Linked DNA regions of Hahella sp. HNIBRBA332. The protein of the gene in region 1 interacts with the protein of each later gene in a pairwise test. Links are inferred from orthologs where the notes say so. Each region holds a gene or a part of one and is shown in the gene's direction. Other genes may lie near its edges. The genes, in order: gyrA and gyrB.

What was found.
Region 2: the proteins of gyrA (region 1) and gyrB interact in binary tests that used the Escherichia coli proteins (3 or more experiments, as listed by UniProt). The link is inferred for Hahella sp. HNIBRBA332 from one-to-one orthologs.

Annotation. Positions count from the first base shown.
Region 1 is NZ_CP132203.1:581,437-591,176, forward strand. What follows is about bases 4,367-7,538. They hold gyrA (DNA gyrase subunit A), read left to right. Parts: upstream 4,367-4,698; coding sequence 4,699-7,338; downstream 7,339-7,538. Other genes in these bases: O5O45_RS02840 (CBS domain-containing protein), read left to right, coding at 4,367-4,383; serC (3-phosphoserine/phosphohydroxythreonine transaminase), read left to right, coding at 7,400-7,538. In the rest of the region: O5O45_RS02820 (Ig-like domain-containing protein), read right to left, coding at 1-459; O5O45_RS02825 (fumarate hydratase), read left to right, coding at 932-2,455; O5O45_RS02830 (4a-hydroxytetrahydrobiopterin dehydratase), read left to right, coding at 2,553-2,891; purU (formyltetrahydrofolate deformylase), read left to right, coding at 2,937-3,791; more of O5O45_RS02840, read left to right, coding at 3,955-4,366; more of serC, read left to right, coding at 7,539-8,485; pheA (prephenate dehydratase), read left to right, coding at 8,489-9,586; O5O45_RS02860 (bifunctional prephenate dehydrogenase/3-phosphoshikimate 1-carboxyvinyltransferase), read left to right, coding at 9,695-9,740. UniProt on the Escherichia coli protein: A type II topoisomerase that negatively supercoils closed circular double-stranded (ds) DNA in an ATP-dependent manner to maintain chromosomes in an underwound state.
Region 2 is NZ_CP132203.1:5,724,876-5,734,487, reverse strand. The notes cover bases 270-3,313. They hold gyrB (DNA topoisomerase (ATP-hydrolyzing) subunit B), read left to right. Parts: upstream 270-604; coding sequence 605-3,022; downstream 3,023-3,313. Other genes in these bases: O5O45_RS25320 (P-loop NTPase family protein), read right to left, coding at 3,085-3,313; recF (DNA replication/repair protein RecF), read left to right, coding at 270-581. In the rest of the region: more of recF, read left to right, coding at 1-269; more of O5O45_RS25320, read right to left, coding at 3,314-3,612; O5O45_RS25315 (right-handed parallel beta-helix repeat-containing protein), read right to left, coding at 3,810-5,609; O5O45_RS25310 (ABC transporter ATP-binding protein), read right to left, coding at 5,774-6,763; O5O45_RS25305 (dipeptide/oligopeptide/nickel ABC transporter permease/ATP-binding protein), read right to left, coding at 6,760-8,661; O5O45_RS25300 (ABC transporter permease), read right to left, coding at 8,658-9,605. UniProt on the Escherichia coli protein: DNA gyrase negatively supercoils closed circular double-stranded DNA in an ATP-dependent manner to maintain chromosomes in an underwound state.

The DNA of each region.
Region 1 (9,740 bases):
TAGGCCCTGAATTGGCTCCCCGCTGGCGTAGGCCAGCTCAAGTAAAAAGACGTTCTGGTTAGGGTTGGGGGCCAGGCTTCCGCCGGAAGAAATAAATGAGTCTGTGCTTAAACTGTCCCCATCAAGCTCGCCGGAGAATGATATGTCGATTGGGGCAATGGTGGATGCGCCGCTCAATGACCCCAGGGCGGCTAGCACTGGGTTTGCGGTTGAGTCTGAAAAAGTGCCGTCCGCAGCGGTTTGATCAAGTAGAAGATCATTGGGAACGGGAACCAGGCTGGCGATAGGGTTGAATAGTGGCCAGATTTTGCCCTCAAACTGCCCCTCCAGTGAGTCGGGTAAATCCCCGTCATACTCATTTTGCGCTCCAGCATTGGCGTTGCCGCCACCGCCGCCTCCACACCCCGATAAAGTGACCGCCGACGCTACCGCCAGACTGAGAAAGGTTTTCTTGAACATAGGTAGGACCTTCTTCCTTTTATTATTGCTTTCAGAATGTTCCCGGCGTGACTGAATTATTCGCTTCAGTTCTTCGCCAAAAAAGTTTTATCAGCATAGGTTAGATTTCATTGGCCTGAAAGCCGTGAAATCATACGCCGCACAATAAAATAAGCCTTTCGCCTGATGTGCAGGTGACATCAGGGCGCTGGCGTTTGGTGATTTTCTTATGCATCGTCAGGAGTTTAGCTCATTTTTTCTATGAGTGGACTCTCTAATTCACAAATGGGAAAAATAGATTAGGCCCAGTCCTTGGAGATACGGTTGCAAAGGCGCTGTATTCGTTAACAGTTTAAGGCTGAACTTGGGGGGCGAATTAGGTACAATTTCCGCCTAAATCAAATAAGGCGGGCACTTGGCGTCCATTGGGAGGCGTCGCTTGCCAGCCAAAGCTGTGACTACTCCAAGAACCATGTAAAAAGAGAGTGCGTGCATGACCACCGTGATTCGTCAAGACGATCTCATCGACAGCGTATTCGACGCGCTGCAGTTTATCTCCTACTACCATCCCGTCGACTTTATTAAAGCGGTTCATGCTGCCTATGAGCGCGAAGAGTCCACCGCCGCTAAAGACGCGCTGGCGCAAATTCTGATCAACTCCCGCATGTGCGCCGAGGGGCGTCGTCCCATCTGTCAGGATACTGGCATCGTGACGGTGTTTTTGAACATCGGAATGGATGTGCAGTGGGATGCGGATATGAGCGTCGAGGATATGGTTAATGAAGGCGTGCGTCGCGCTTATCTGCACCCTGACAATATTCTGCGGGCGTCTGTCTTGGCTGATCCTGATGGCGCGCGTAAAAACACGAAAGACAATACCCCCGCCATTATCCACATGAAGGTAGTTCCTGGCGACAAAGTGGACGTTCACGTCGCGGCGAAAGGCGGCGGCTCTGAAGCTAAATCCAAGTTCGCTATGCTGAACCCGTCTGATTCCGTCGCTGAATGGGTGCTGGAGCAAGTGCCGAAGATGGGCGCTGGCTGGTGTCCGCCGGGAATGCTGGGTATTGGTATCGGTGGAACCGCCGAGAAAGCAATGGAATTGGCTAAAGAGGCGTTGCTTGATCCTATCGACATTCAGGACTTGCAAGCGCGCGGCGCGGCTAACCGCAGTGAGGAGTTGCGTCTGGAGCTTTTCGAGAAAGTGAATGCGTTGGGTATCGGGGCGCAAGGTCTGGGTGGCTTGATGACGGTGCTGGATGTCAAAGTAAAAGATTACCCGACCCACGCCGCCAATAAGCCGGTCGCTATTATTCCTAACTGTGCGGCGACGCGCCATGCGCATTTCGTGCTTGATGGCAACGGTCCTTCATTGCAAACGCCGCCCAACTTGGATGAGTGGCCGGAAATCACCTGGGAGGTGGGCGCTAACGTTAAGCGAGTGAATATGGATGCTGTCACTCGGGAGGAAATTGCGTCCTGGCGTCCCGGCGACACAGTGCTGCTGTCAGGAAAAATGCTGACGGGCCGTGATGCCGCCCATAAGAAAATGGTGGATATGCTCGCGCGCGGCGAAACCTTGCCGGTGGATTTGAATAATCGCTTCATTTATTACGTGGGTCCTGTGGACCCTGTGGGTGATGAGGTGGTTGGGCCTGCTGGGCCCACGACATCTACGCGGATGGACAAGTTTACTCGCACTATGCTGGAGCAGACCGGCCTTATGGGGATGATCGGCAAAGCCGAGCGTGGCCCTGTGGCAATCGAAGCGATTCGTGACAATAAGGCTGTCTATCTGATGGCTGTGGGCGGCGCCGCCTACTTGGTGTCTAAGGCGATCCGTTCCTCTAATGTCGTCGCCTTCCCGGAACTGGGAATGGAGGCGATTTATGAATTCGAAGTGAAAGATATGCCTGTTACCGTGGCGGTGGATGTGAATGGTGAGTCTGTGCATGAAACCGGTCCAGCGGAATGGCGTAAGCGCATTGCTGAAAGCGCTGTGAAAATAGTCGGCTAAGATAAATGTTGGCGATCTTTTTCTTGTAGAGTTAGGCTACAGCGACGCTGGGGCGAGCGCCCTGGCAAACGCTTAATTCAAAACAAGGAGAAAAAGCATGAGCGATACAATTCCAAGCTGCGAGGCCTGTAGACCTGACGCCGAGAAAGTAGATCCGGCGAAACTTGAGAAGTACTTGAGTCAGGTGCCTGAGTGGCGTTTGGAAGAGCGTAACGGCGTGCAAATGATCAGCCGTGACTACAAATTCAAAAACTTCGCTTTGGCGTTAGAGTTCACCAACAAGGTTGGCGCTATTGCTGAGGAAATTAACCACCACCCTGAGCTGGTGACCGAGTGGGGCAAGGTCAGGGTTACCTGGTGGAGTCATACTATTAAAGGTCTGCATGAGTTGGACTTTGCGATGGCTAAGCGGTGCGAAGCAGTCTTTAGCGCATAGAGGTCTGTCGCATCCCGCTGGCGTCTCACAGCTGGTAGGAAAATAATGGAAAGAACATATCGACTGGTAATCGCCTGCCCCGATCGGGTGGGCATTGTTGCGAAAGTAACCACATTTTTGGCTACTTATAATGGATGGTTAACCGAGGCGAGCCATCATTCGGATCCGACCAACGGCTGGTTCTATATGAGAAATGAGATAAAGGCGAGCTCGCTCCCTTTTGATCTGAACTCATTTCGCATTGCGTTCGAACCGATCGCTCGGGAGTTTCAGATGTGCTGGCATGTGGCGGATTCGCAGCAACCCAAGCGTATTGTTCTAATGGCGAGTAAGGAATCTCACTGTCTGGCGGATTTGTTGCATCGCTGGCATGCAAAAGAGATGGATGGGGAAATTGTTGGGGTTATCTCTAATCATGATGATCTGCGTCGTATGGTGGAGTGGCATGACATTCCCTACTATCACGTGCCGGTGGATGCGAGTGACAAGTCCGTCGCATTTGCTGAAGTGGAGCGATTGGTGGATGCGCTGGATGCGGAAGTCATTGTTCTTGCACGCTACATGCAGATTCTGCCGCCGGAATTGTGCGACAGGTATACGGGGCGCATTATCAATATCCATCACAGCTTCCTGCCGTCTTTCGCGGGCGCTCGTCCCTATCATCGGGCGTACAAGCGAGGCGTCAAGCTGATCGGCGCAACCTGTCATTACGTCACTCAGGATCTGGATGAAGGTCCTATTATTGAGCAGGATGTGATCAGGGTGAACCACAGCGATACCATCGAAGACATGGTTCGGCTGGGGAAAGATGTTGAAAAACAAGTGCTTGCGCGTGGCTTGCGCTATCACCTGGAAGACCGGGTGATTGTTCATGAGAACAAAACCATCGTATTTGAATAAAGTCATTATTGACTGACATCAAGCCCGGGGCGTTCGCTCCGGGCTCATTAGTTGGCGTTTCAGGTAGATGGGCGTATCTTTAAGGTATCAGCGTAAACAAAGGAAGTCGCTGACAGGGCGGTTAACAATAACCATCAGCAAATGCCTGCCTTAGGAGAGTCCCATGCTGCGATCCGTGAAAGTGCGTGATTATATGACAACCAACCTGGTTGTATTTTCCCCTGAAACAGAGTTGTTTGAAGCTATTCATAAACTCCTTAAAAACAGCATTTCCGGCGCCCCTGTTGTAGATGGTCGTGGAAACCTTGTGGGGATTTTATCGGAAGTGGACTGCCTGAAAAGTATTCTGAGCGGTAGTTACTACGACTACGAATCTCTGGGCGGCACTGTCGCTGAGTATATGACTGTGGATGTGGATATTATCGGGCCGGAGGAAGATATTCTGGCGGTCAGTGAACGTTTCATTAATGATCGCCGGCGTCGCTTTCCTGTGGTGGAAGAGGGTAAGTTGGTGGGGCAGATCAGTCGTAAGGATGTGCTGCGCGCCGTTTCGGATTTTGTCGCCCCTCAGCGGTTTCATCAGTCGGCCTGACTTGCCATAAAAGATTGGCGCGCACTGGCGAATGTGCGTCGCCAACTTGCCTTTCCCGTTGGCGGGGGGAGGGTTTTTAACGTCTAAAAAATATCTTATTCTCGCCCTAATTAACTTCGTTGCCGTCGCCTTCTATGCTAGACTTGACCGCTTGTGGCGCAGCCCTTGGTCGAGTAAAGAGTGTGCGATTATATGCCGCTTGAACTGACTCCCCGCCGGGTTCAACGACTGCAAGACGAGCGAACCAGGGTTTGGACAGACTGTGGGTAGAACAAGAACCGAACTATCCTTTCTAGAATAGGTTATTGCTATATTATGGCTGAACTCGCCAAAGAAATACTTCCCGTCAATATTGAAGATGAACTGAAACAATCCTACCTCGACTACGCGATGAGCGTTATCGTAGGCCGTGCTTTGCCGGATGCGCGAGACGGCCTCAAGCCGGTGCATCGCCGCGTTTTGTTTGCGATGAACGAGCTGGGGAACGATTGGAACAAGTCGTATAAAAAATCCGCCCGTGTGGTTGGTGACGTCATCGGTAAATATCACCCGCATGGCGACTCTGCCGTATACGACACGATCGTGCGTATGGCGCAGCCCTTCTCGCTGCGATACACCCTGGTGGACGGGCAGGGTAACTTCGGCTCCATCGACGGCGATAGCGCAGCGGCAATGCGTTATACGGAAATCCGCATGGAGAAGATCGCCCACGAAATGCTGGCCGATCTCGATAAAGAAACGGTCGACTTCGCCCCTAACTACGACGGCTCTGAGCAGATTCCCGTCGTACTTCCGACCAAGGTTCCAAACCTGCTGGTAAATGGGTCCTCAGGCATCGCGGTAGGGATGGCGACGAACATTCCACCTCACAACCTGACCGAAGTGGTAAATGGATGTCTTGCTTACCTGGATAACAGTGACATAACCATCGATGAATTGATGGAGTTTATTCCGGGGCCTGATTTCCCTACTGCGGCCATCATTAATGGACGTGCGGGGATTTTGGAGGCGTACCGCACTGGTCGTGGCCGGATTTATATTCGCGCTCGCTATGAAATAGAGCAGGACAAGAAAACCGGTAAGGAAACGATTGTAATTACTGAGATTCCTTATCAGGTTAACAAGGCTAAGCTGGTTGAGAAAATCGCCGAGCTGGTCAAAGAGAAAAAGGTTGAAGGCATCACCGAGCTGCGCGATGAATCCAGCAAGGAAGGGATGAGGGTGGTTATTGAGCTGCGTCGCGGTGAAAACGCGGATGTGCTCATGAATAATCTGTTCGCCCTTACGCCGCTGGAAACCGTATTCGGCATCAACATGGTCGCCTTGATCAATGGCGAGCCCAAGCTGCTGAACCTGAAAGACTGTATTGAATGTTTTGTGCGTCATCGCCGTGAAGTGGTGACGCGCAGGACTATTTACGAGTTGCGTAAAGCCCGTGAGCGCGGCCACATCCTGGAAGGTCAGGCGGTGGCGCTGGCGAACATCGATCCGGTTATCGCTGTTATCAAGGCTTCTTCCACTGGCGCGGAAGCCAAAGAACGTTTGATGGCGCAAGGCTGGTCTCCGGGGGCCGTGACAGGCATGCTGGAGCGCGCAGGCGAAGACGCCTGTCGTCCTGATGACTTGGCGCCTGAGTTTGGTCTGCGTGATGGCCTGTATTTCCTGTCTGAAGTGCAGGCGCAGTCTATTCTGGACTTGCGTCTGCAAAAGCTGACTGGTCTGGAAATTGAAAAAATTAACGACGAGTACCGCAGCATCATCGAGCAAATTGCTGAGTTGCTGGAGATTCTGCAGAACCCAGAGCGTCTGATGGAGGTTATCCGTGAGGAACTGGAAGCTGTCCGCGAAGAATTTGGCGACGCTCGCGTTACGGAAATTACCGCTTCCAAGCGTGACCTCACGATTGCTGACCTGATCGCCGAAGAAGATATGGTGGTTACGCTGTCTCACAAAGGCTACGCCAAAACTCAGCCGCTGGAAGCTTATCAGGCGCAGAAACGAGGCGGCAAAGGCAAGGCCGCAACAGCGATTCGCGACGAAGACTTCGTCGAGAAACTTCTGATCGCCAATTCTCACGATACTATTTTGTGTTTCACCTCTCACGGTAAATTGTATTGGCTTAAGACCTACGAAATTCCTCAGGCCAGCCGTATTTCGCGTGGACGTCCGATCGTTAACATCTTGCCGCTGGCGGAAGATGAGCGCATCACCACCATGTTGCCGGTGCGTGAGTACGCCGCTGATCACTATGTGTTCATGGCGACTCGTCAGGGAACCGTCAAGAAAACGCCGTTGGAGAATTTCTCGCGCCCCCGCAGCAGCGGCTTGATCGCTTTGGCGCTGGATGAGGGCGACATGCTGATCGGCGCAGCCATTACTGACGGCAAGAAAGACGTCATGCTGTTCAGCAGCAGCGGCAAAGCCATTCGCTTCAATGAAGACGATGTGCGACCAATGGGGCGAACCGCTCGCGGCGTTAGAGGCATTCGTATGGCGGAAGGGCAAGCCGTCGTTTCCCTTATCATTCCGCAAGAAGACGCCTTCATACTTACAGCGAGCCGCAAAGGCTACGGTAAGCGGACTGCTGTATCCGAGTTCCCTGTTTACGGGCGTGGAGGTCAGGGCGTTATTGCTATCCAGTGCTCTGAACGTAACGGCGACTTGGTGAGCGCAGTGCAGGTAATCAGTGGCGATCAGCTCATGTTGATCAGTAACCAGGGAACACTGGTGCGGACGCGGGCGGACGAGGTCTCTATCGTTGGAAGAAATACCCAGGGCGTACGATTGATCCGTTTGTCCGAATCAGAAGACTTGGTTGGCGTAGAGCGGATTGCTGAGCCTGAAGAAGATGAGGGTGAATTCCCGGGCGAAGAAGGTGAAGGCGCTGAAGTTGCTAACGAAGATGTTTTGGACTCTGACGAAGCAGGTGAGGAAGGCTCCGAGGCGGAAGAATAACTTTCGCTTCGGTTGGCTTGTCTGAGAAGTTTATTTGACCAAATACCGGAGAGCGGCCTGTATGGCTGATAGAAAGTTTAATTTTTGCGCGGGTCCTTCTGCGCTGCCTACGGATGTGTTGTTACAGGCTCAGGCGGAACTACTGGATTGGCGGGGTAAAGGCCTGTCAATTATGGAGATGAGTCATCGCAGCGACGACTTTGTCGCTGTGGCGGTTGAGGCTGAGCGTGACTTTCGCGAGCTGATGTCCGTGCCAGACAATTACAAAGTGCTCTTTGTGCAGGGGGGGGCTGCGACTCAGTTTGCGTCAGTGCCGCTTAATCTGCTGAAGCTTGGCGCGGAGGCGGATTATATCGACACGGGTATTTGGTCGAAGAAGGCGATTGCTGAGGCTGGGCGTTACCTTAATGTGAATGTCGCGGCGTCAGCCAAAGACAGTGGCTATTCCCGCATTCCCGCTCGTAGCGAGTGGCGTTTGAATGAAAGTGCGGGCTATGTGCACTATACGCCAAATGAAACGATTGGCGGCGTTGAGTTTCTCGATATTCCTAACGTGGGTGATAAACCCTTGGTGGCGGACATGTCTTCCACCATATTGTCCCGTCCCGTAGATATCAGTCGCTTCGGCGTGATATACGCCGGCGCGCAGAAGAATATTGGTCCCGCTGGCCTGACGCTGGTTATCGTCCGGGAAGACTTGCTGGGATATGCTTCCGACAGTCTGCCCACCATGCTGAACTATAAAGTGGCCAGCGAAAACGACTCCATGGTCAATACACCGCCTACTTTTGCCTGGTATCTGGCTGGCTTGGTATTCAAGTGGCTGAAAGGAAAGGGCGGGGTGCAGGCTATGGAGGCGATAAACTGCCGCAAAGCCGACAAGCTTTATTCTTATATTGATGACAGCGAGTTTTATGCAAACCCGATAGATCCGTCTTGTCGTTCCTGGATGAATGTGCCTTTTACACTGAAAGACGACAGCCTGGATCAGAAGTTTTTGCAAGAAGCGGAAGAGGCTGGTTTGCTTAATCTGCAGGGGCATCGTTCGGTTGGTGGGATGCGCGCCAGTTTGTATAACGCATTGCCGGAAGAGGCGGTGGATGCGCTGCTTGGGTTTATGCAAGATTTCGCCGGGAGGAACGCCTGATTCATGACCTCTGAGCAGACCGAACTCGCCAAACTGCGCGAACGAATAGATCAGATTGACCGTCAACTGTTGGCGTTGATTTGCGAGCGGGCCAAGTGCGCGCAAAATGTCGCGGAAGTGAAAATGCGCGGCAATGCAGGGCAGGATGTCGTATTTTATCGTCCGGAGCGGGAAGCTCAGGTTTTGCGGAAAATTATGGACGATAACCCGGGTCCACTGAGTGATGAAGAGGTGGCCAGGCTGTTTCGGGAAGTTATGTCGGCATGTCTTGCCCTGGAAGCGCCATTACACATCGCATTTTTGGGGCCTGAAGGCGCCTTCACCCACGCAGCTGCGCTTAAGCACTTTGGGCACTCCGGTGTTTGTCTTCCTCATTACGCTATTGATGAGGTCTTTCGCGAGGTGGAAGCAGGATCTGCCCATTATGGCGTTGTCCCTGTGGAAACCTCCAATGAAGGTGTGATCAGTCACACTCTTGACGTGTTTGTTAATTCGCCTCTGCTGATCTGTGGTGAAGTGGAAGTGCGTACTCACCACTTCTTGATAGCCCCAGAACAAGTGGATGCCGGCGATATCAAGGTTGTTTATTCCCTGGCGCAGTCATTTTCTTTGTGTCGGCAATGGCTGGACGAAAAATGGCCGGGAGTGGAGCGCATAGCGGTCCCTAGTCATGCGGACGCGGTAAAAAGGGCGTCTGAGCGCCAGGATGCGGCGGCAGTGGCTGGTGAGCACTGCGCCAGGCTGTATGGTATGAAAGTGCTGGCGAAAAATATCGAAGATCATCCTGATCAGATCGCCAGGTATTTAATTATTGGTAAAAACTCGGCTCCGCCCAGTGGAGATGATAAAACATCTCTGATGGTTACAATTCGCGATGAGCCAGGCGCTCTTTACAAGATGCTGGGCGTGTTTCATCGTCAAAATCTGAGCCTGACAAGAATTGATTCACGTCCCGCCCTGAGTGGCGCGCGTCGCTATCACTTCTTTGTGGACTTTATTGGCCATAAAGATCTGCCAGAGGTCGGTGCGGCGATTCAGGAGCTATCCCGGGATGCTCTTGACGTACGATGTCTGGGGTCGTATCCCAAAGGCGTGCTTTAGGCGCGCCGTCCACCGGTATCAGAAGGTTGGCTGTTTTTGTATCTCAGCCCTTAAGGGCGTTTCAATTTATTTTTTACGGACATGGCCGTCAAGCGCGCCTGATTAACAATGTTACAATCCCAAGTTAAATGTTTGGCTGTTGTCGGACTGGGTC
Region 2 (9,612 bases), 5.1 Mb from region 1 along the record:
ATCAATACGTAGCGTATTCAGACGAGATAAGCCGCTATAGAGACGCTTATTTCGCTGAGTTGAAAGAAATTCTCATCGAATCTCTGAAAGAGTCCAGTGAACAAACCAGGGATATTGGCGACAAGCTGACGATTACGCTTAGCAACGGCTGGTATCAGAATGATGTCAATCACATGGAGCAATTGGCTTCGTCAGTCGAAAGCGACGTAAAAAAAGGATTTACGACTCTAGGCCCGCACCGGGCGGATATTAAAGTAAAGGTCGGTGGGGTTCACGCGAAGGAAGTGTTATCGAGAGGTCAACAGAAGACTCTGATAACTCACCTGTACTTATCACAATTGGAAATATTACGGCGGCGGACAAATCAAAGGCCCATTGTGCTGATTGATGATGTTGGAGCGGAGCTGGATACCGGAAATCAGGTAACACTGTTAACGAGAATGTTGGAGAAAGGGGCCCAGGTGTTTGTGACGGTCCTGGACAAACAGCAGTCAGAATATTTGTTCGGCCATTTTAATCAAGAATACGACACGCAAATGTTTCACGTGGAACAGGGTGCTGTCACCAAAGTCCACAATTAGCGTGTGACGGTTAGGAGAGATATATGTCCTCATCGGGAAATTATGATTCCTCAAGCATCAAAGTGTTAAAAGGCCTGGATGCGGTAAGAAAGCGTCCAGGTATGTACATTGGCGACACTGACGATGGCACCGGTCTTCACCACATGGTGTTCGAGGTAGTTGATAACTCTATCGACGAAGCCTTGGCCGGATACTGTAAAGAAGTGAAGATCACGATTCATGCCGATGAATCAATCACGGTTAGCGATGACGGCCGTGGCATCCCCGTCGATATCCACGAAGAAATGGGCGTTTCCGCCGCAGAAGTTATCATGACTATGCTGCATGCTGGCGGTAAGTTCGACGACAACAGCTACAAAGTATCCGGCGGTCTGCACGGTGTAGGTGTATCGGTAGTCAACGCGCTTTCAAAAGAACTACGCCTGACTATTCGCCGCGACAACAAAGTTCATGAGCAGGTATATAAGCACGGCGTACCGCAAGCGCCTTTATCTGTAGTTGGCGAAACAGACCGCTCAGGTACGGAAGTCCACTTCTTCCCTTCCGCAGAAACGTTTAACAATATCGAGTTTCACTACGATATTCTGGCCAAGCGCCTGCGCGAACTCGCCTTCTTGAATTCTGGCGTTAAGATCACGTTGCACGATGAGCGTTCTGCGAAAACAGAAACCTTCGAATATGAGGGTGGATTAAGAGCTTTCGTTGAGTATCTCAACCAGACCAAAAACCCAATTAACAAAGTTTTCCACTTTCTGAAAGAAAGAGAAGATGGCATCACTGTAGAAGTGTCACTGCAGTGGAATGACTCCTTCCAGGAAAACATTTTCTGCTTTACCAACAATATTCCTCAGCGTGACGGCGGCACCCACTTGGCTGGTTTTAGAGCCGCCCTTACCCGCTCTCTTAACAGCTACATCGAAAAAGAGAGCATGCTGAAAAAGACTAAGGTGGCTACCTCCGGCGATGATGCTCGCGAAGGTTTGACTGCGATTATTTCCGTTAAGGTTCCAGATCCTAAGTTCTCCTCTCAGACCAAAGATAAGCTGGTTTCCTCTGAAGTTAAGACTGCTGTCGAGCAGGAAATGAATACTCACTTCGCAGACTTCCTGGCGGAAAATCCCCAGGACGCGAAGAACGTAGTCAACAAAATGATCGACGCGGCTCGCGCTAGGGAAGCGGCCAGAAAAGCCCGTGAAATGACCCGTCGTAAAGGCGCACTCGATATCGCCGGATTGCCAGGTAAACTGGCTGACTGCCAAGAGAAAGATCCTGCTCTGTCTGAACTGTACATAGTGGAGGGTGACTCGGCGGGTGGTTCCGCCAAGCAAGGGCGCGACCGTAAAACTCAGGCTATTCTGCCACTGAAAGGTAAGATCCTGAACGTGGAAAAGGCCCGTTTCGACAAGATGCTGTCTTCCGCTGAAGTCGGCACTCTGATTACGGCTCTGGGTTGCGGAATCGGTCGTGAAGAGTTTGATGTGAACAAGCTGCGCTATCACAGCATCATCATCATGACGGATGCGGACGTGGACGGCTCCCACATTCGTACTTTGCTGCTGACCTTCTTCTTCAGACAGATGCGCGAAATTATTGAGAACGGCCACGTTTATATTGCAATGCCTCCTCTGTACAAGGTGAAAAGAGGCAAGCAGGAGCAGTACGTTAAAGATGAGAAAGCGCTTCAGCAGTACCTGACCCAGAGCGCGCTTGAGAACACTCAATTGTTTGTAAATCCAGAAGCTCCCCCCATTATCGGGACTGCGCTGGAGACTCTGGTGACGGATTACCGTACGGCGACAGGCGTCATTGAACGTATGTCCAGAGCCTATCCCAGGGGCGTGCTGAACCAGCTTCTCTATGTACCTCGTTTGACGCAGGAGCAACTCAAAGATAAAGGCGCCGTTGAAGCCTGGGTCGCTTTGCTTAACGAGAAGCTGGGCTATGACAACAGCACTGGCAACAACTACGTCATCAGTGTTGTGGAAGATGCGGAAAGAAGCCTGTTCTTGCCTCAGGTGGAATTGGTTCAGCATGGTGTGGACTATAAATACACCTTCAACCAGGACTTCTTTGGCTCCAGCTCTTACACCAACATTGCCGATATGGCCGAAAAACTGGACGGTCTGGTTGAGGCTGGCGCTTATGTGAAGCGGGGTGAAAAGACGCAGGCTATCGAGACCTTTGACGACTCATTAGTCTGGTTGATGAAGGAAGCCCAACGTGGCTTGAACATCCAGCGCTATAAAGGACTGGGTGAAATGAACCCTGAGCAGTTGTGGGAAACCACCATGGACCCTGCTGTGCGTCGCATGATGAAAGTTACCATCGAAGATGCGATCGCTGCGGATCAGATCTTTAACACTTTGATGGGCGATGATGTAGAACCACGTCGTGATTTCATTCAGACCAACGCTCTGTCTGTTATGAACCTGGACGTGTAAACTACTCCCCCTCTCCGTAATAAAAAGGGCTGCAATCGCAGCCCTTTTTTCACCATCGTTTGTTAGGCGTCCCATGAAAGCAGGCAGCTCTCCATCTCCTTCGGAGAACGAATCCGAATAAAGCGGATGTGAGCATATTGCGGATCTTTCATTATCGACAGGTATCTTTCGCGATTTTTCTTATAGGTAGTCATGGTCCAGAGGACGATGGAGTCCCTGCTGAACAGCTTGCGTAGTGATTCTTTATTGCCTGTGCCCGCCCAAAGTTCCTTTTTTGTGATGATACGGGCCAGTGCTCTTTTAACTGCCTGAAAGAGTGTGCGCGGGAAAGAGTAGTCTATCCAAACGACTATCTGCACTCTCTCCCATTTTAGCTGCGTTCTGCTGTTGTAATTACCGTCTAATATCCAGTCTTCCTGCTGCAGCGCCTGCGCAACCCGGGCGCTGAAGATCTCTTCTGGATGATTTCGCCAGTCGGGCCCCCAATACAGGGCGTCCATTTCTATATAAGGAATGTCGAGCTTTTCTGACAGCCTTTTACTGAAGGTAGACTTCCCACTGCCACTGGTTCCAATTACGTTAATTCTCATCTTCACTCCTTATATTCAGAAAAGCTTAAACAGGGGTGAAGCAACGCGGGGGCGACATTATAAAGTTCTCTGACTAAACGTATAGGTGCTGTGGCGGGGTTTTTTATAATGCCGAAAATATTCACAGTTAACACAGGTCAGGGTAATAAAAAGCGGCACATCAAGCCGCTTTGCATATGGGGGTTAACTGAGTTTAGCTACCAACTGTCGTGAGGGTCTTCGCCATTGGTAAGAGAGGTCATCATCTGACAGCCCCAGGATATTTCTTCCTGTGGAGACAGTTGGAATTGTCCCAGAGTCTCGAAACCCAGCTCCTGTAGTCCGGCGAATGATAAGCGTGGAAATGAACCGGTAACGCTTGAATGGCGGTTTATTTTCCATACATAGGGCGAGGGATTATTGGAAAAATACTGGTTCTGGTCGATCAGTGTTTCCTCTTCCATGATGGACTCCCGCTCTCCGTTCTTCTTGGCGTCCATGTGGATGAACAGATCATGGTAACTTTCTCCGTAATTATAAAAACGATTACCAATGATTTTGTTCTGACGTGTTTCCCATGGGGCTTCGATACGAGGCAACAGCACTCCCCTTTCGTCGACCAGGCGTGTGTCGAAGCGTTTGCCTACCCCTCGATCACTCCAACTTAAAGCTACGCTTCCGCCCTCTTTATCTGGATGCTCTTCAATAATGTTGCCTCTTACTTCCACATTCTGAGAGTTTGATAAGAACAACTGGCCGCCATAAACAGCGCCGTTGCGTCCCACAAGATTGTTCAGCATTTTCGCATCGAAACTGATCTCATGAAAAAGGCCGGCGGAGAGGTTGTCGAAAACTATATTCCACTGATAGATCGTTTGCTCGTTACTGACGTCGCTCCATAGCCCTGGGCCTTTATTATTAAAGACGCAGTTACGGGTGATTCGAAGTCCGTAAGAGTTGAGGAACTTACCGCCACCGCCTTCAAATTCCCAGTTTATGTACGCTTTGTTGTTGTCATATATGACATTGCCGTCGATTAACGAATGCATGGCGTACAAGGCGCCGATACCGAGATCTCCGTTCTCGTAGGATTGGTTGTAGCGCATGATGGTTTCCGCTCCCGCCCTGATGCCAATACTATGTGAACGCCTGACAATATTGTTCTCCACGCGCCAGCCAGCGGCGGGCCACTGACCGCCAATTGCGCCGTGTTGGATATGGGTTGCGAAGTTTTCTACGATCAGGCCGTATATGCCCACATCTGTATTCTCCACTTCCCAGGCGTTGAGAGGTTTGGGTTTGTAGACTCCTCTATCGAAATAGCGCCACTGGAATGCAGCGCCCGCCAAAGAAAGCTCCATGGCCTGATTGGTTGGCATGTCGTCTTTATGCACATAGACCACACCGTTTTCATAATCAAAATACCAAGCGCCGGGAACGACATCGTCTCGACTGGCTACATGAATCATCCATTGGTTGTTCTTGAACAGATCTTCCGGGTAATTGCAGCGGGGATTGATAAAGGCCCCGGTTTGAGCGTCTTTCTCACAAACCTGCTCGGGGGTTTTGTAAATGATGCGATCCAAGGCGGGAGGGTTTTGCACTTCGGCGAAGAAGAGATCTCCCTGTGGTCGCCAATCTGTTAGAGCTTGAGAACCACGCAAAATAGTCAATGGGTGACAGTCTTCATCGAACTCGCCATAAAACTGCATTCCTTTGTGAGGCTTGATTGCGTCGCGAATACGATGCACGCCAGCCTTCAATACAAACGTAGTTCCTTCGGGCTCCTTGGAGAACAATGAAGGCTCATGAAAGCCTGGATCAATATAGACAACATTTGCGCTGGCGGGAGGCGCACTGCATCGAGGGCGGAATGGATTGTCGTTGATATCGATGATCTCAGTATGCTCTAACGCCAGTTCAGGATTTTGGCTGGTCAGAATAAGGCGCTCAATAGCATATGTCTGACTTGTCATGACTGAGAGGCAACACGCAATGATGGCTTCGGATAATGTCATAAATTATCTCCTTATAAATTCAGACTTATTCCCATGACGCATAGATTTTAGGTGATTGAAAAGACAAAGGCTGACATGTCAGAGGAGGAGAAAATAGAAAAGAGTGAGGCCGTTGTTAAACTTACGTGGACTCTGATAACGGCAAATATACTAGAAGCAATGACTTAGGGGGTTACTGGATCTCCCCCCACAGGAAAATGACACGCGGCTATGCGTCCTTCTCCTTCCATTGAACGAAGTCTGGGATGCTCATGGCGACATTTGTCCCCCGCGTTGATGCACCGGGGAGCGAATGGGCAGCCCGGGGGCGGTGAGGCGGAATCGGGGAGTTCTATGGCTTCGCTCTCTCCTCGCAAACCTTTCTTACCGGGAAGCGGAATAGAATCGAGTAGCAAACGGGTGTAAGGGTGTTTCGGAGACCTGAACAGTTCACCGGCTGGCGCCTGTTCTACGATGCGCCCGAAATACATGACTGCGACGACGTCGCTGACTGCTTCCACGACAGCCAGATCATGACTGATAAACACGTAAGCGAGGTGGTAGCGTTGCTGGAGATCCTGCAGCAGATTCAGCACCTGGGCCTGTATGGAGACATCCAGCGCAGAAACCGGTTCATCCAGAACCAGGATCTGTGGTTGCGCCGCCAACGCCCGTGCTATGCCGATGCGTTGCGCCTGACCGCCGGACAATTCATGGGGGTAACGCTCCAATAGCTCTGGACGTAATCCAACGGCCTCCATTAGCTCCTGTAGACGCCTGTAGCGCGCGTTTTTCTCCATCCCCAAGAGAAGCGCCATCGGCGCCTCTAAAGTCGTTCTGATCGCCTTACGTGGGTTGAGAGCGCTAAGAGAATCCTGGAAGACATACTGGATCTGGCTATGCAGACGCTTACGTTTGCTAAGGCTCTGATCTGGCCATGATTTCCCCTCTAGGGTCAAATGGCCTGCGCTGGGTTGATCAAGGCCCACCAGCATGCGCGCCAGGGTGGATTTGCCGCAGCCGGACTCGCCTACAATGCCCAGGGTGGCGCCGGGTTGAATACATAGATCCACGCCTTGTACGGCCTGTACTAGCGGCTTGCGTCGACCAAGCCAACCGCGTCCGCCGCCATAGTGACGGGTGAGGTTGCTGGCGGTCAGGAGAGTTTCGCTCATGAATCGGTCTTCCATAGGGGTTTGATGCAGCGGGCGAAACGGTCTTTGCCCAGTGGTCGTAGGCTGATATCGCCGCTCCGACAGTCATCTGCCGCAAAAGGGCATCTATCCGCGAACGCGCATCCTGCGGGCAGGTTGTTAACTGCAGGAGGAGAACCGGGAATAGCGGGCAGACGATTCTGGCTTCGACCTGGAATGGGGACGCAATCGATCAAAAGGCGGGTATAGGGATGGGCGGGATTGTTCAACACCTCCCAAGCGGCGCCGACTTCCACGATGCGCCCGGCGTACATGACCGCCACACGGTCACAGATTTCGGAAACGACGCCAAAATCATGGGTAATGAACAAAAGCGCCGCACCACTCTGTGTGCGTTGCTGGTTCATCAACTTCAACACTTGAGCCTGTACCGTGACGTCCAAGGCGGTAGTGGGCTCGTCCGCCACGATGATCTGAGGATGATTGGCGAGAGCCATGGCGATGCAAACCCGTTGTCGCATGCCTCCGGAAAGCTCATGGGGATAGCTGTGGGCTTGGGACGCGGCGTTGGGAAGACGCACTTGCTCAAACAGTCTGACTGCGGCGCGCCATGCCTCTGTATAAGAATACGGCTGGTGCGCCTGAATGGCTTCAGCCACCTGTGCGCCAACCGTGAAGAGCGGGTGTAGGCTGGAGAGAGGATCCTGAAATATGTAGGCGATTTCCCCGCCTCTGAGCGTCTGTATGCGATGCTGTGGAGAAGAGAGTAGATCTTCCCCGCTCCGCCAGACTTGGCCGCTTACGATGCGTCCTGGCGGTGTGGACGTCAATCTGAGCAGGGACATCGCCGTGACGGATTTGCCGGAACCGGACTCGCCTACCAGTCCCAGACATTCGCCCTCACCCAGCTCGAAACTCACGCCGCCCACCGCCTTGTATACTTCACTTCCAACCTGGAACTCTGTTTGTAAATTGCGGACCGCCAGAGCGACTTCTGATGCGTCGGCGTCGGGGAAACTTTGATCCCTTGCTTTTTTCACCGCGGTCATAGCGGCGGGACGAGCTAAAGCGCCGGATTTCAACTTGGGATCGAGCACATCTCTGACGCCATCGCCAATCAAATTGACGCTCATGACCAGCGCGAAAATCATCAGTCCCGGAATAACCGATACATGTGGCGCTGTGAACAGTAATTTGCGTCCCTCCCCCAGCATGGAGCCCAGATCCGCTTGCGGCGGTTGCGCGCCCAAACCGAGAAAGCTGAGTCCTGCGGTTTCCAATATCATCCAGCCCAGTGTCGTCGACATGGTGATGACGATGATGGGAGCTACATTAGGCAGTATTTCCGTTAGCAGGATGCGCACAGGACCTTTGCCGGAAAGCCTTGCTGCATCGATAAAATCGCGTCTTGTCAGACTCAGGGTGACGCCTCGGATATTACGGGCGAAGAATGGAATATTCACCAGGGCGATGGCGTAGAGAGCGTTTGATAATCCTGGCCCCAATGCTGCGACAATCGCCAGCGCCAGTAAGATATATGGGAATGCCATTAGCATATCGACGCCACGCATCAACACATTATCCGTTCGCCCGCCAGCGAAGCCTGCGATCAAACCCAATGCAGAACCGATGACGGAAGCGATCAGCGTGGCGGATAAACCTACAGCGATACTGACGCGCGCTCCCCATATCAAACGAGACAGGAGATCTCTTCCCAGATGATCTGTTCCCAATAAATGTCCTTCGCTTAATGGGCGTAGTAAGCGCTCAGCCGGCGCAGTGTCATTAGGGGCAGACAACAGAAGTACGGGAGCCGCTAGAGCGATGGCTGTCACAAGCAAGAACAGGCAAAGTCCAAAAAATGCGATGTGGTTATGCCGGAATAACTTCCAGGCGCTGGGGCGAGATGAGCGATTCATGTGGTCAGTCTTGGATCGAGTCGATGCTGCGCCACATCCGCGGCCAGATTAAACAGGACATATGAGGTGGCGACCACCAAAACTCCCCCTTGCGCAAGCAAAATGTCCCGAGTGGCGATCGCCTGCACTAACATGCGGCCTATTCCAGGCCATTGGAACACTGTTTCGATATAGACTGCGCCGCCAAGTACGAAGCCAGCCTGAATTCCCAATACAGGGATAATGGCGACCAGAGCAGCCTTAAAAGCGTGGCGGTAGATGACGCGGCGTTCACTCAGTCCCTTGGCGCGCGCCGTGCGTATGTAATCCTGTCGCAGTACTTCCAACATGGCGCCTCGGGTTAGGCGGGCGATTACGCCTGTTGCGATGACCGCCAGCGTAATGGCCGGTAATGCGAGATGTGAGAGTAGGTCCAGAATATCGCCGCCACCGTAAATCGCGTACATACCGCTGGCCGGCAGCCATTGCAACTCGACGGCGAAAACCAGTATCAGCAGCAGTCCCAGCCAGAATGAGGGTGTTGAAATGCCGATCAAAACCAGCAATGTGATCACTCTGTCAGCCCAACTGAACTGGCGTGCTGCAGAGACGATTCCCGCCAATAGTCCGAACAGAGAACAGAGCAAAAAAGAGGCGCCTGCGAGCGTCAATGTGGCGCTGAAGCGTTCTAAAACCTCATCCAGAACGGGACGATTCAAGCTGTAAGATCGGCCTAAATCTCCTTGCAGAATGTGTCCCAACCAGATTAAATATTGTTCAAATGGGCTATGATTTAACCCTAACTGACGGTTAATTCTTGCGATATTTTCAGGCGTTGCATAGGCGCCCAGGATTGCGGTGGCGGGATCTCCGGGAATCATGGCCATGATCAAAAAGACGATCGCCGTCATTCCGAACAGAACTGGAATGACGAAAAGGAGACGTTTGGCGATATAGCCCCACATGGCGGTC